Regions from separate parts of the Pantoea cypripedii genome, predicted to be linked through region 3. Evidence: predicted binding sites of a transcription regulator. Region 3 holds the regulator's gene; each other region holds the start of a gene.
What was found. Region 3 encodes CRP, which controls carbon source genes, mostly activating them, when cyclic AMP is high. Its sites were predicted from a motif close to ATGTGANNNNNNTCACAT; they were not measured.

Region 1 (3,155 bases), on a different contig from region 3:
TGGCGTTGACCATAGGCACGCAGACAAAGGGAATAAACAGCATGGGATTCATGATGATCGGCGCGCCGAACATAATCGGTTCGTTGATGTTGAAGAAGCTCGGCACAATTCCCATCTTGCCGATGGTACGCAGATGGGTTGCGCGGCTACGTAACAACAGGAACGCCAGCGGTAAGGTGGAACCCACGCCACCAATCAACAGATAGTGATCCCAGAAACCCTGCAGATAGATATGCGGCAGCGCCGTGCCTGCCGCCAGTGCCGCCTGATTGGCCGAGAGATTTGCCATCCAGAACGGATTCATAATGCCGGTCACGATCAGCGCACCGTGGATACCGGCGAACCAGAACAGCTGGCACAGCAGCACCGAAAGTAAAATCGCGGGCAGGGAATCTGACGCCGAAACCAGTGGCCCGAGCAGATGCATAATCGCCTCGGGGATAATCATGCCGGTCTGCGCCTGGATAAATAAGTTCAGGGGATGCAGGGTGCCAATAATCACCACCACCGGAATCAATATTTCAAAGGAGCGAGCAACACCAGTGGGGACTTCTTTAGGTAAGCGGATGGTGATATTTTTCTGCTTAAGCCACGCATAGACTCGCGTTGAATAAATGGCGGTGATCAGCGCGGTAAAAATCCCTTGTCCGGAAAGATAGGCGGTGGAGATAGTACCGTTGGAGTAAGGTGCGGCGACCAGCAGGAATGCCATAAATGCCAGCAGGCCCGACATCACCGGATCCAGTGAGAACTGCCGCCCGAGGCTTGCGCCGATCCCTACCGAGATAAAAAATGTCATGACGCCCATGCTGAGGTAAAACGGCAGCATCAGTTGTTCGCGGTAGGTCGCGGAGAAATCCAGCCAGGCACGGGCAAAACTGTTGGTCGTCGTGGCGGAGAACGGCGGGAAGATAAAGACCAGCATGAACGAACCGATGATCATAAACGGCAGCGCGGCAGTAAAGCCATCGCGGATCGCAATGATGTATTTCTGTTGCCCGAGACGTCCGGCTAACGGCGTTATCGATTGCTCGATAACGGTAATCATCGACTGATATAACGAGCTCATACCATCACCTTTTTAGTGAGCTGCCTCAATAAGCGACAGCGCGTAATCCAGCACTTTGTCACCGCGCTGCATACCGTAGTCCATCATCTCGATTGGCTGGACGGGGATCCCCGCGCTGGCTGCTTTATCCGCCAGCGTTTTCAGCATGTATTTCACCTGTGGCCCCAGCAAAACCACCTGATAACGTGAAAATTGCTCATCAAATTCGGTCACCCCATAGGCGGCGATATCGACAGCCAATCCCCTTTTCTGCGCCACGTCCTGCATTTTGCGCACCAGCATGCTGGTGGACATCCCCGCTGAACAACACAACATAATCCTGACCATCGTTATCCATCCTTCAGTGATATGCCTCAATGTGGTTATGATTGGATACCATACGGAAACCGGTTTCCATCAAGCAGCCAATGAAATGTGATAACGGTCAATTTATTATTCATTGGTGGTTTTTTTATTAGATTCCCATCACAAAATACCGGCAATATGGATGTGTTTTATGCTGAAATGGAAATCCGGTTTCCATCCAGAATCGAAATCGCTATACTGCCGCTGGCGAAAGTTTGTTCAGAGTATCCGGGGAGAAAGATGTCTACGATCAACGATGTATCGCGCTTAGCTGGGGTCTCAAAAGCCACAGTGTCTCGGGTGTTGAGTGGTTCGCGCGGCGTGAAGGAAGCCAGCCGCCTCGCAGTGCTGAAAGCGGTGGACGAGCTGAAATATCGGCCTAACGTCATTGCTCAATCGTTGTTCAGCCAGTCCACCGGTTGCATTGGTGTTATCTGCGCGCAGGAAAACATCAATCAGACCACCGGCTATCTCTATGCACTGGAAAAACAACTGAGCCAGCATCAAAAACATCTGCTGTTGCGCTTTGCCAGCAGTAAAACCGATGTGATGAATGCCCTTGATGAGCTGACCTGCGGGCTGTGCGATGATGTGCTGATCATTGGTGCCCGCTTCCCCCTCGATATTCAGGACGACAATGTCATCCTGGTGGATTGTGCCGAAACTGCATGGCCAAATAGCCTCCAGTTTGATCACGCCTTCGCCGCCGAAACCGCCTGTAATTACCTGATTAGCCAGGGGAAGCGGCAGATCGCCTTGATCTATCCTGACGCCGGAAATGCAGGGGAACAGGTGTTATTCGGTTATAAACTGGCGCTGGAAAATAACCTCCTGCCCTATAATCGTAATCTGGTGCTGATGGACTCGCCCTCTTCGTCGGTGGCGCTGCAGGTGCTGCTCAACAATGCCAGCACCCTGAATTTTAATGCCTTGTTAGTGGCAAACGATCAGGAAGCGCAGCAGGTGATGACGCAGCTCCAGGCATTTAATAAATCGGTGCCGGGCGACATCATGGTATTTAGCCTGGCCGGTTCCGTACATTTGCCTGGCCTGCCCACCATCCCGGCGATTGAATATTCCATGGATGCGCTGGCAACCCGAATTGTGGGCTGGCTGACGAAAAAGACCCAGGACATGCTGGGTTCTTATACGCTACGGGGGGACCTGTTCGTTCCCCGTTAACACGACAAACTCTTAGGAGACGGTAAATGACGCAGCAATACCCCTACAGGCTGATGAAGAAACCGGCTCCTCCCACCTTCCCGGATGTCACAACGCCGGTGATCCCGGATGAAGTGATGCATCAGCGCCTCGCGAACGTTCTCGCGGCGATGAGCGCACAGGGGCTTGAGTTTCTGGTCATCTATGCCGACAAAGAACATGGCGGCAACTTTGAATATCTCTCCGGTTTTATTCCGCGTTTCGAGGAAGCCTTACTGGTCATCAGTGCGCAAGGAACGCTTAGCTGGGTGATGGGCAATGAAAACCTCAAACTGGTGCCGTTCGCCCGCAACACAGGTAACTGCCTGCACGCCCCCATTTTTTCTCTGCCGAATCAGCCGATGGACGGTGATCAACCGCTACACAAACTGCTGGAAAGCTGTGGTATCACTGCGTCGTCACGTACCGGTATCGCAGGCTGGAAGTTGTTTAGCGGCCTGAGTGCAGCAAAACAACTGTTCGATGTCCCGGCATTTGTCGTGGATGCTGTTTTTCAGGCGAGCGGCGGTAAACATAACGT
Region 2 (3,155 bases), on a different contig from region 3:
AGTCAGACGCGCTACGTAAATTACTCGATGAACATTTCTCGCCTCGTGAATAAATAAAAAAAGGATACCCGCAAGGGTATCCCGAAATAGACAACAGGAAAGCAATAGCAACATAAATTCTGTCAGGCAATTATCTGACAGTTCCCGGAGATACATGTCGAGTTGCAATAAATTAAATGTTCGCAATCATGCGAGGAGAACACTGTATATTCGTAAGTAACCGGAGTGAAAAGATGCAGCTTACCACCAGGCCTCGACCTGTACGCCAAAGTTCCACGTATCATTTTTGGTCCCATCTTCAAATGGTTTACCATCTTCTGAATCATTTAAATACGAAGCGAAAACACGTAATTCAGGTCGTGACATAAATTCAGGGCCATCTGCCAGACCCACCGCGAAGGTGTATTTTTCACCGGCCTGTTTGTAGTGAGTGCCGTTTTTATAGTCGTCTTTCTGGTAGAAAGCACCGGCTTCGCCGATCAGGCGCACATAATTGGTGAGCTGATATTGCCCGCGGCCCACCAGTGAGACCAACCGGGTTTTGTCGGTATATTCCGTAATGTCATTGGCAGAACCGTATGTCAGAACATGGTTCAGCGAGAACTTCTCAGTAATCGGAATCAACCCAGTGTTAATCACGCGGTAGCCGCTGGCGTCGTTCACATAATTCCACATGTCATACCAGCCACCACCCTGTGACACCATGTTCTGCGCCAACCCTTTGGTGGCATATTGCAGTACCAGCTTGTTGTAGCCGCCAAACATGTCCTGGCTGATTTCGCCGGTCGCCATAACGCCATCATCTGCGTCGTATAATCCGCCGTACTCTTTCTGTTTTTTGGTCGGATTTGGCATGGCGTAGTCGATGCCGAACTCGGTCCATGCGCCTGACCACGGCTTCCAGCCCGCGTAGCGAACGTCGATGTAGTTGATGTTGACGTCATTGTCATTATCGACGCGGTAATCTACGTCGTTAGCGTCACCACGGATCCAGGCCACCGAGACCGCGCCAGGCCCGAAAGTGTAGTTTTCAATCCCAGCGCCGGAACCAGAAATGTTCCAGTATTTCGTATCGATGATGTGCAGGTCGTGGCGCTGGTAGTAACGTTTACCGCCCCAGATCACCGCATTAGGATCGTTGGGGATAAGCCCCTTGATTTGCAGATTCAGCTGGCGCAAACCGAACTGGGCGTCATCGCCAAGGGTGGTTTCATTGTCGTTAGAACCGTCGGAAACCATGCTGACCATGCTGTCGAGGTAAAAACTCACGTCGTTTTTTTTATACACTTCTGAACCCAGTTCCAGTTCACCGTAGGTATCGGATTCGTTACCCAGGCGGCCCAGCTTGTTCTTTTGCCATTCAACCTGTCCACCATCGCCGGACACACCTACGCCGCCGCGCAGGTAGCCGTGAAAGTCGATAGGTACAGATGTCTCAGCCAGAAGTGAAGGTGAAGTCAGCGCAACGGCTAACGCAAGGGTGAGTGTGCGTAGCGTAGTGTTCATATCATTCCTCTTATTGTTTTGTATTACGTTCACATAACGGATGACATAAAATGCCTAAATGTAAAAACAGGCAAACGAACGATTGCGAATGTGTGATTAACTGCAAATAAATCAGCGTTTTTTGTTACCAGTGGCGAGTTTCTTTACGAAGTTATGTATTGTGATCGTCATACTTATTTTGAGAAAATGAAGCGGGAAAATGTGTGGTAAACCTTTTTACGGTGGCCCCTGTTACACTTGGCGCATAACAACATAAGGAACCGGATCATGAAGTCTAAAAGTGCAACGCTGGAAGACGTAGCCCGTCATGCGGGAGTCTCCTACCAGACCGTGTCCAGGGTACTCAACAAATCTGCCAATGTATCCGAAACCACGCGTTTAAAAGTGGAGAAATCCATAGAGTTATTGCGTTACGTGCCAAACCGGCTGGCGCAGCAGTTGGTGGGTAAGCAAAGCCAGACCATTGGTCTGGTGACCACATCTCTGGCGCTACATGCACCTTCGCAGGTGGCGGCTGCGGTGAAACGCTACGCTAACCTCGATGATTACCAGGTGCTGATTTCAATGATCGATGAGAACGTCAATCAAGATATTCAATTCGCCATCAACGAACTGAAGTCACAACTGGTGGACAAAGTGATTATCAACGTGCCGCTGGAAACCGAAGAGGCGCAGCGTATCGCCTCTGACAACGACAGCATCGTTTGTCTGTTCCTTGATGTTGACCCCTATAGTTCCGTGTTTAACGTTTCGTTTAACCCGGCTGATGGCACCCGTGCCAGTGTCAAACATCTCTATGAACTGGGCCATCGGGAGATTGCGCTGCTGGCCGGACCGGAATCGTCGGTATCAGCAAAACTGCGCCTGAAAAGCTGGATCGACACGCTCAGCAGCTATGGACTGAAACCAGTGACGGTATTTCATGGCACCTGGGATGCACAGAGCGGTTACGCTGGTGCGTTACAGATGTTACGTGAAACGCCGAATTTCACTGCGGTGCTGGTGGGAAACGACCAGATGGCACTCGGCGTGTTGAGCGCATTCCATCAACATCAGATCGCCATTCCGGGTGAGAAATCAGTGGTAGGCTACGACGGCACCTATGAAAGTTCGTTCTTCCATCCGGCTCTGACCACCGTTTCGCTGGATCTCGATTTGCAGGGTAAAGAAGCGGTGCGCCGCCTGCTCGACAGCGGTCACGGCGATACGGCGCGCAGTTCGTCAGTGTTACCGGCAAATCTTATCGTCCGTCACTCCACCGGAGGGGTGCAGGAACAGGGGATCAACCTGCAGGATATCGCCCAGCAATTGCAGGTCATTGCACATAAGTTGTGGAAATAAATGGCAGAGTTGTCTCTTGTACCGGGGGGCATTGCTACGCCAATAAGGGAACTTTCGAGCCCTAAAACTTGCATAACGGACAAGTATGCGCCGATTGTGACACCAGCCCCTCCTGATTCAAGAGAACGTAGGGTTATTACAGACATACCTGCACGCTCCGCAACCTGCCTGGCTGTTAGTTTACGTCGCAGACGAGCAAGCTTAAGCCTCTCACCGAAATCGGCAAGCAGCTGGTTTGTATTAGGAAGTAGTGGAGCTGTTTTTTTAGCCATAGTGCTAATATTATTGCAATAATGTGGTAAAAAAGC
Region 3 (3,155 bases):
AAGAATAAGGCCAGCGCGCTGCCAAACATCAGCATCACGGCAAACCGTGCTGCGGTGCGCAACGCCGGGGACTTTAGCGACAGATAACTGCGCAGCGCCGGAAAAAACGGTAAACGCCGCTGGCGGTCGGCCATCAGGTCACGGGTATAAAGGGGTTTCTGCGTACGCAAGACGCGGGCAATCCGGCTGAAGTGGTACAGGCAAAAATTACCGACCGGATTATCCGGGTGCTGGCGCGCAATCTTTTCCAGCGCCCCGAGCTGCTTCTCCATATGAAAGCGCTCAGGTAACTGGTGATACAGGATGGCATCAGCCAGCAGCCGCAGCCGCGCCGAGATGGTTTTCGCGTTCCAGCGGATCACCGCTTCAGCGTGGCTCTGCTCCACCAGCTTTTGCACTTCTTCGGGCTGGTGCAGGCTGACCGAGATATGTTCCTGGAGATCAAGTGCCACCTGGAAGGCGCGCGTCAGGCGTTTATGGCTGTTGTTGCGGCTGGCAGACAGCATATGCATTTGCTGATAACAGGTGGTGATCAGGTCGACCGCTTTTTGCTGGCGAGCCAGCAGCGGAGGCAGCGCCTTTTCCGGATCGGTCAACTGCGTCAGCAGGGTATATTTGGCATCGCAATAATCCGCCAGCTCGCGATACAGCAGGCTGAGGGTTTCACGCATCGGCTGTTCTTTCCACAGCCAGAACCAGAACCAGTTAAACAGCCCGTACCACAGCGTGCCGCCGATATACAGCAGCGGCGGTACCCATATCGGCATGCGTCCTGCGAGGCTTAGCGTGAAGATGGCGGCGATAAGGGTGCCGGGCAGCAAGCGGCCATGCAACGGACTGATTTCGCCAGTGACGCCCACCAGCAGCGGCAGAGCCAGCATAATCAGCGGTAAAGGAACATGGTAATCCGTCAGCCACTGAATCAGAAAGCTGCCGGTGGCAAACAGGGATCCGCCGACAATCAGGCGTTTAAAGAAACGTTTATGTGGTGTATCCAGCCCCGCAATATTGCAGCAGGCGGGAACCAGCGAGAACAGCAAACCTTTTTGCAGGTCGCCAAACAGCCAGCCGAGAGCCACGGGCAGGCAAAGCACCAGCGTTTGCCGCAGGGCGTAATTAACTTCGGGATGATAGATGATTCGGCGCCACATCAGCTCATCGCAGACAAAAACGGCGCGATGTGACCATCACGCCGTGGGTGAGAAGGAATTAGCGGGTGCCGTAAACGACGATGGTTTTACCATGTGCGGAGATCAGGTTTTGATCTTCCAGCATTTTCAGAATACGGCCAACTGTCTCGCGTGAGCAGCCGACGATCTGACCAATTTCCTGACGGGTGATTTTGATCTGCATCCCGTCCGGGTGGGTCATGGCATCAGGCTGTTTGGCCAGATTGAGCAGCGTCTGCGCAATGCGACCGGTCACATCAAGGAAGGCAAGGTTGCCGACTTTTTCTGATGTCACCTGCAGGCGACGTGCCATCTGCGCCGAAAGACGCATTAAAATATCCGGGTTTACCTGAATCAGCTGACGGAATTTTTTGTAGGAAATTTCAGCCACTTCGCAGGCAGTTTTTGCTCGTACCCAGGCACTGCGTTCCTGACCTTCTTCGAACAGGCCAAGCTCGCCGATGAAATCCCCCTGATTGAGGTAGGAGAGGATCATCTCTTTGCCTTCTTCATCTTTAATCAGTACCGCAACGGCACCTTTCACGATGTAGTAGAGCGTTTCCGCTTTTTCACCCTGGTGAATCAGGGTGCTTTTGGATGGATATTTGTGAATATGGCAATGGGACAGGAACCATTCGAGTGTAGGGTCTGTTTGCGGTTTGCCGAGAACCATTCGCTATTATCCTCTGTTGTAATCGTGCCCAAAACACAGGGGGCAATTTTCCCTGTCAGGCGGTGAAATCGTAGAGCGCTTCCAGTAAAGGAAATTATTCGGGTGGACTCTTAAGCCAGGCTTCTGATTCTTCCCGCCTTCGTCTATTACGACGAAAATATTTTCAGCTCTGTTTGTAGCACAGCTTTTGCTAGCTGTCTTCTGTTGTCTCGCTTCAGCAAAAGGGCGATTAGTCTGGATTGCTGTTTCTCAGGTGAAAGCGTACTCTGGCGGCAAATCAGCCGATTCAGGAGAAAGAATAATGCAGGCACGAGTCAAATGGGTGGAAGGGCTTACCTTTCTCGGAGAATCCTCATCGGGTCATCAGGTATTAATGGATGGGAACTCGGGTGATAAAGCGCCGAGTCCGATGGAGATGGTGCTGATGGCGGCGGGTGGTTGCAGCGCAATTGACGTGGTGTCTATCCTGCAAAAAGGGCGCAATGAAGTGACCGATTGCGAGGTGAAACTCACCTCTGAGCGTCGTGAAGAAGCGCCACGGATTTTTACACACATCAATCTGCATTTTATTGTCAGCGGCAAGGATTTGGGCGATAAAGCGGTGGCGCGTGCAGTGGATCTTTCGGCAGAAAAATATTGTTCGGTGGCGATCATGCTCGGCGAAGCCGTCGACATCACCCACAGCTATGAGGTAGTTGAGGCATAGCACGAACGTAGCGGCGCGATTAATCGCGCGGGTTTTTTCGTGCAGCATGTACGGGATCATGCGATTAATCGCGCGGGTTTTTTCGTGCAGCATGTACGGGATCATGCGATTTATCGCGCGGTTTTTTTCGCGCAGCATGCACGGGATCGCGCGATAAATCGCGCCGCTACGGAAATGACAGGTTATTCAATCCGTTTACCTTCAATCAGTCGCTGCACCAGCGGTGTCATAATCAACTCCATCGCCAGCCCCATTTTGCCGCCCGGCACCACCAGGGTGTTCATATGCGAGATAAAGGAATTCTGAATCATTGCCAGCAGGTAGGGAAAGGCAATGCCTTCCAGCCCGCGAAAATGGATCACCACGAAGCTTTCATCCAGTGACGGAATTTCACGCGCGGCAAACGGATTCGAGGTATCGACGGTGGGCACGCGCTGGAAGTTGATATGGGTGCGCGAGAACTGTGGCGTGATGAAGTTGATGTAATCCTCCATCGAACGCACCACCGAATCCATCACCGCTTCGCGTGAATGGCCGCGTTCGCTGGTGTCGCGAATCAACTTCTGAATCCACTCAAGGTTGACGATCGGCACCACGCCGACCAGCA
Region 4 (3,155 bases), 1.8 Mb from region 3:
TTGCAAATCTCATGGTTAATCCTTTTACACATTTCTGGGTGACTGGTGATGAACTCAAGATAAGGTTGTAACTGATCCTCAACGAGGAAATAAATCATATCGAGTCCTTGCGGCTGTACTTTCCAGTATATGTGAGGGTAATGATGCTGCATCCTGCGGCTTGCTAATGCGGCTTCTTCAATGAATCCCTGCCACAATCCGGCACTAATCGTGAAGCTGGTACCGAAGCGATATAATGTCTTCCATGCATTGCTGCCGCGAGCAAATTTCACTATTGATGCAGCAACAACCTGAGAAGTCAGTATCTGAGCACCAACGCGGCCAGCTAATCTGCCAGTACCGTATCCAATCTGATTATGGACGACCTGTTTACCCTGCTCATCCAGTTTGTTGTAGAACTCAATGATGACAATGGTAATCAATCGGCGCAAAGGTTCTTCATTTTGAACTAATGACTTGATAACCCTATAAAAACGTTCATTTTCCTGATCATTACGAATTCTACGTTCAAAACCTAATGCACCAGAACTGATATACGTTCGTTTTACACCGTAGTAAAAACTCTTCGGTATTCCCTTTACACTATCCCAGATACCTTCAGCGATCTTAGAAGCATCCATAGCCACAATCCTTAGTTGCCCGATGTAGCGCCAATCATATCTAAATCAGTTTAAATTGCACAAATTCCATCAAATTTATTAATGATTTGTGTCCTCTGTCACCCTGGTAAACAGATTTAATTTTGCAGAATAATGCAAAGGACTCACTTCCCAAGTCCCGATTCCTCGCCATTATGATCATTTCGCGTTTTTTCGCTGTGCTGATTTGACCATTTCCCGTTGCCACACCACACTTTAAGCGCACCGTCACATCGCGGTGAAACATCATGTATGACAGGGAGATAACCAATGAAACTGTTCAAAATCGTTGCGGGATTGCTGATGGCTGCGGTGATGGCGCTGGCTCTCAGCGCGTGTGCACCTACGTCGACACAGGAAGGGACCGGTGGTTATATCGATGACACCGTGATCACGACGAAAGTGAAAACTGAATTGCTGAAGGATGACTCGCTGAAATCAACCGAGATCAATGTAGAAACCTTCAAAGGTCGGGTGCAGTTAAGTGGTTTTGTCAGTTCACCGCAGATGGCGAACCGTGCGGTGGCCGTTACGCGCAGCGTCGCGGGTGTGAAATCCGTGGTGAATAATATGCAAATCAAATAAGTAATCGGGCGGCCACTGGGTCGCCCGACTTATTTCTTGTCCCGGTCAGAAGCGGTAACCTACACCAAAGAAGAAAACAAAAGGATTAATATTGGTATGGATATTCTGTTGTTCACCAGCCGCTTTAAATTTCACATTGGTATCAATATCCATGTACCACAGTGATGCGTTCAGCATCCAGTCCCGGTTGATTTGATAATCAACACCAACCTGTCCCGCCAGACCCCATGAATTTTTCATTTTGAGATCGCTCAACCCGGCATCTTGCCCGGTTTGGTTGAAACTTTTATCAAAGAACATCGTGTAGTTAATACCCGCACCCACATAAGGCCGGAATTTACTGTTGCTGTCTAAGAAATAGTATTGCGCCATCAGCGTTGGCGGTAGCTGATGGACGGTCGCAATATTACCGGTCGCATTCAGGCCGACTTTATGTCTGAAAGGTGTAGCCGCCAGCAATTCAATACCAATGTTATCGGTTGCCATGTAGGTGAAGGTCAGGCCCATCTGGGTGTCATTGCTGACGTTAAATCCCCCCAGGCCCAACACATTTTGCGAACTTTCAGTGGGGCGTACCGTTGCGGTACCCACACGCATAAAGAAATCACCTGCTTCGTGAGCCAGTGCCAGTTGTGGAATTGCCAGTGCCACCAGCAGCGCGCATTTTGCCAGTTTCATATTCACTCCTTTGCCGATTTGTTTTTGATGTAGTGACGAAGTTTGTGGCAAGAGATCTATCGCGTTTCTTGACAAATTGCATCTGAATCATTTCAGATAAATCACTTATAAAACAATGAATTGATTCAGATCAATTTTGGCGTTACAGCAGGAAATAAAAATCTGCTTGCGAAAATTTCGCGCCGTGACTACTTTGCTGAATCCTGCCGTTGATTTTGGTTCGATGCTTAGGAGAAGCGGGCGATCAAATGAGCGATTCATTCAACCCTTGTATGACCTGTGGCGCCTGCTGCGCCCATTTCCGTGTGTCTTTCTACTGGGCCGAGGCTGACGATGGTGGCGGCGCGGTACCGGTGGAATTAACCGAGCCTTTAAGTCTGCTGATGCGCAACATGCGTGGTACTAACGCGCGTGCGCCGCGCTGTGTGGCGCTACAGGGTGAAATCGGTGGTTGTGTCTCATGTGGCATCTATCAACAGCGCCCGTCACCCTGTCGCGAGTTTTCGATGTCAGGCGAGCAAGGTGTGCTGAACGAAGCCTGCGATCGGGCCAGAGCACGCTATGGTTTGCCTGCGCTTTTTTGCCCATCTTTACCAGACATGACAGAAAGTTATCCTAATGCGGGTGCCAGCATGCCCGCAGAACATGTACAATCGCCGGGTTAATTAACCCGGTTCCTTCAAGGAGTGTACATGTCTATCACGGCAAGCTCGTTATACCGTGACACAGGAAATTTTCTGCGCCATCAGCTGATTACCGTTGTGCTGATGGCGTTGCTTACCTCGTTTATTACCGTGATTATCGGCCATGCCCTGACCCCCGGTGCCGACCAGTTGTCACTGCTGAGTCAGGGTGATGACAGCGCATCCTCGCTGTTTGAGCTGGTACAGAATATGTCGCCGGATCAGCAACGCATTTTGCTGCGTGCTTCCGCTGCAGGCACCTTCGCGGCGCTGGTGGGCAACACGCTGCTGCTGGGTGGCATGTTATGTCTGATTCCGATGGTTTCGGCGGGTCAGCGAGTTAGCGCCCTGCGTGCTATTGGTGCTTCCGCACCACTGCTGCCGAAATTGCTGCTGCAAACCTTCTTAATCACTTTACTGGTTCAGCTTGGCTTTATGGTGCTGATGGTGCCTGGCGTTATTTTGGCGATCCTGTTTTCGCTGGCGCCGGTAATGCTGGTCAGTGAAAAGATGGGTGTCATGCGCGCCATGCGTACCAGCATGCGTATGGCATGGAAAAACGTCAAAGTGA

Region 1: a site for CRP is predicted at 1,482-1,499, ahead of HA50_RS22590 (PTS sugar transporter subunit IIB). Genes of this name have one in related genera too.
Region 2: a site for CRP is predicted at 1,597-1,614, ahead of HA50_RS22830 (maltoporin). Genes of this name have one in related genera too.
Region 4: a site for CRP is predicted at 2,020-2,037, ahead of ompW (outer membrane protein OmpW). Genes of this name have one in related genera too.

Annotation. Positions count from the first base shown of each region.
Region 1 covers NZ_MLJI01000002.1:301,443-304,597, reverse strand. The annotation lists gene HA50_RS22595 (PTS sugar transporter subunit IIC) at 1-1,069, opposite strand, end outside; gene HA50_RS22590 (PTS sugar transporter subunit IIB) at 1,082-1,396, opposite strand; gene HA50_RS22585 (LacI family DNA-binding transcriptional regulator) at 1,655-2,596, shown strand; gene HA50_RS22580 (M24 family metallopeptidase) at 2,623-3,155, shown strand, end outside.
Region 2 covers NZ_MLJI01000002.1:353,394-356,548, forward strand. The annotation lists gene HA50_RS22825 (PTS sugar transporter subunit IIB) at 1-53, shown strand, start outside; gene HA50_RS22830 (maltoporin) at 241-1,506, opposite strand; gene HA50_RS22835 (LacI family DNA-binding transcriptional regulator) at 1,774-2,847, shown strand; partial or broken gene HA50_RS31220 (helix-turn-helix domain-containing protein) at 2,892-3,119, opposite strand.
Region 3 covers NZ_MLJI01000001.1:4,073,417-4,076,571, reverse strand. The annotation lists gene HA50_RS19120 (YccS/YhfK family putative transporter) at 1-1,151, opposite strand, end outside; gene crp (cAMP-activated global transcriptional regulator CRP) at 1,210-1,842, opposite strand; gene HA50_RS19110 (OsmC family protein) at 2,144-2,548, shown strand; gene HA50_RS19105 (phosphoribulokinase) at 2,731-3,155, opposite strand, start outside.
Region 4 covers NZ_MLJI01000001.1:2,307,159-2,310,313, forward strand. The annotation lists gene HA50_RS10680 (hypothetical protein) at 1-13, opposite strand, end outside; gene HA50_RS10685 (hypothetical protein) at 1-620, opposite strand, end outside; gene HA50_RS10695 (BON domain-containing protein) at 909-1,223, shown strand; gene ompW (outer membrane protein OmpW) at 1,269-1,901, opposite strand; gene HA50_RS10705 (YkgJ family cysteine cluster protein) at 2,150-2,566, shown strand; gene HA50_RS10710 (YciC family protein) at 2,594-3,155, shown strand, end outside.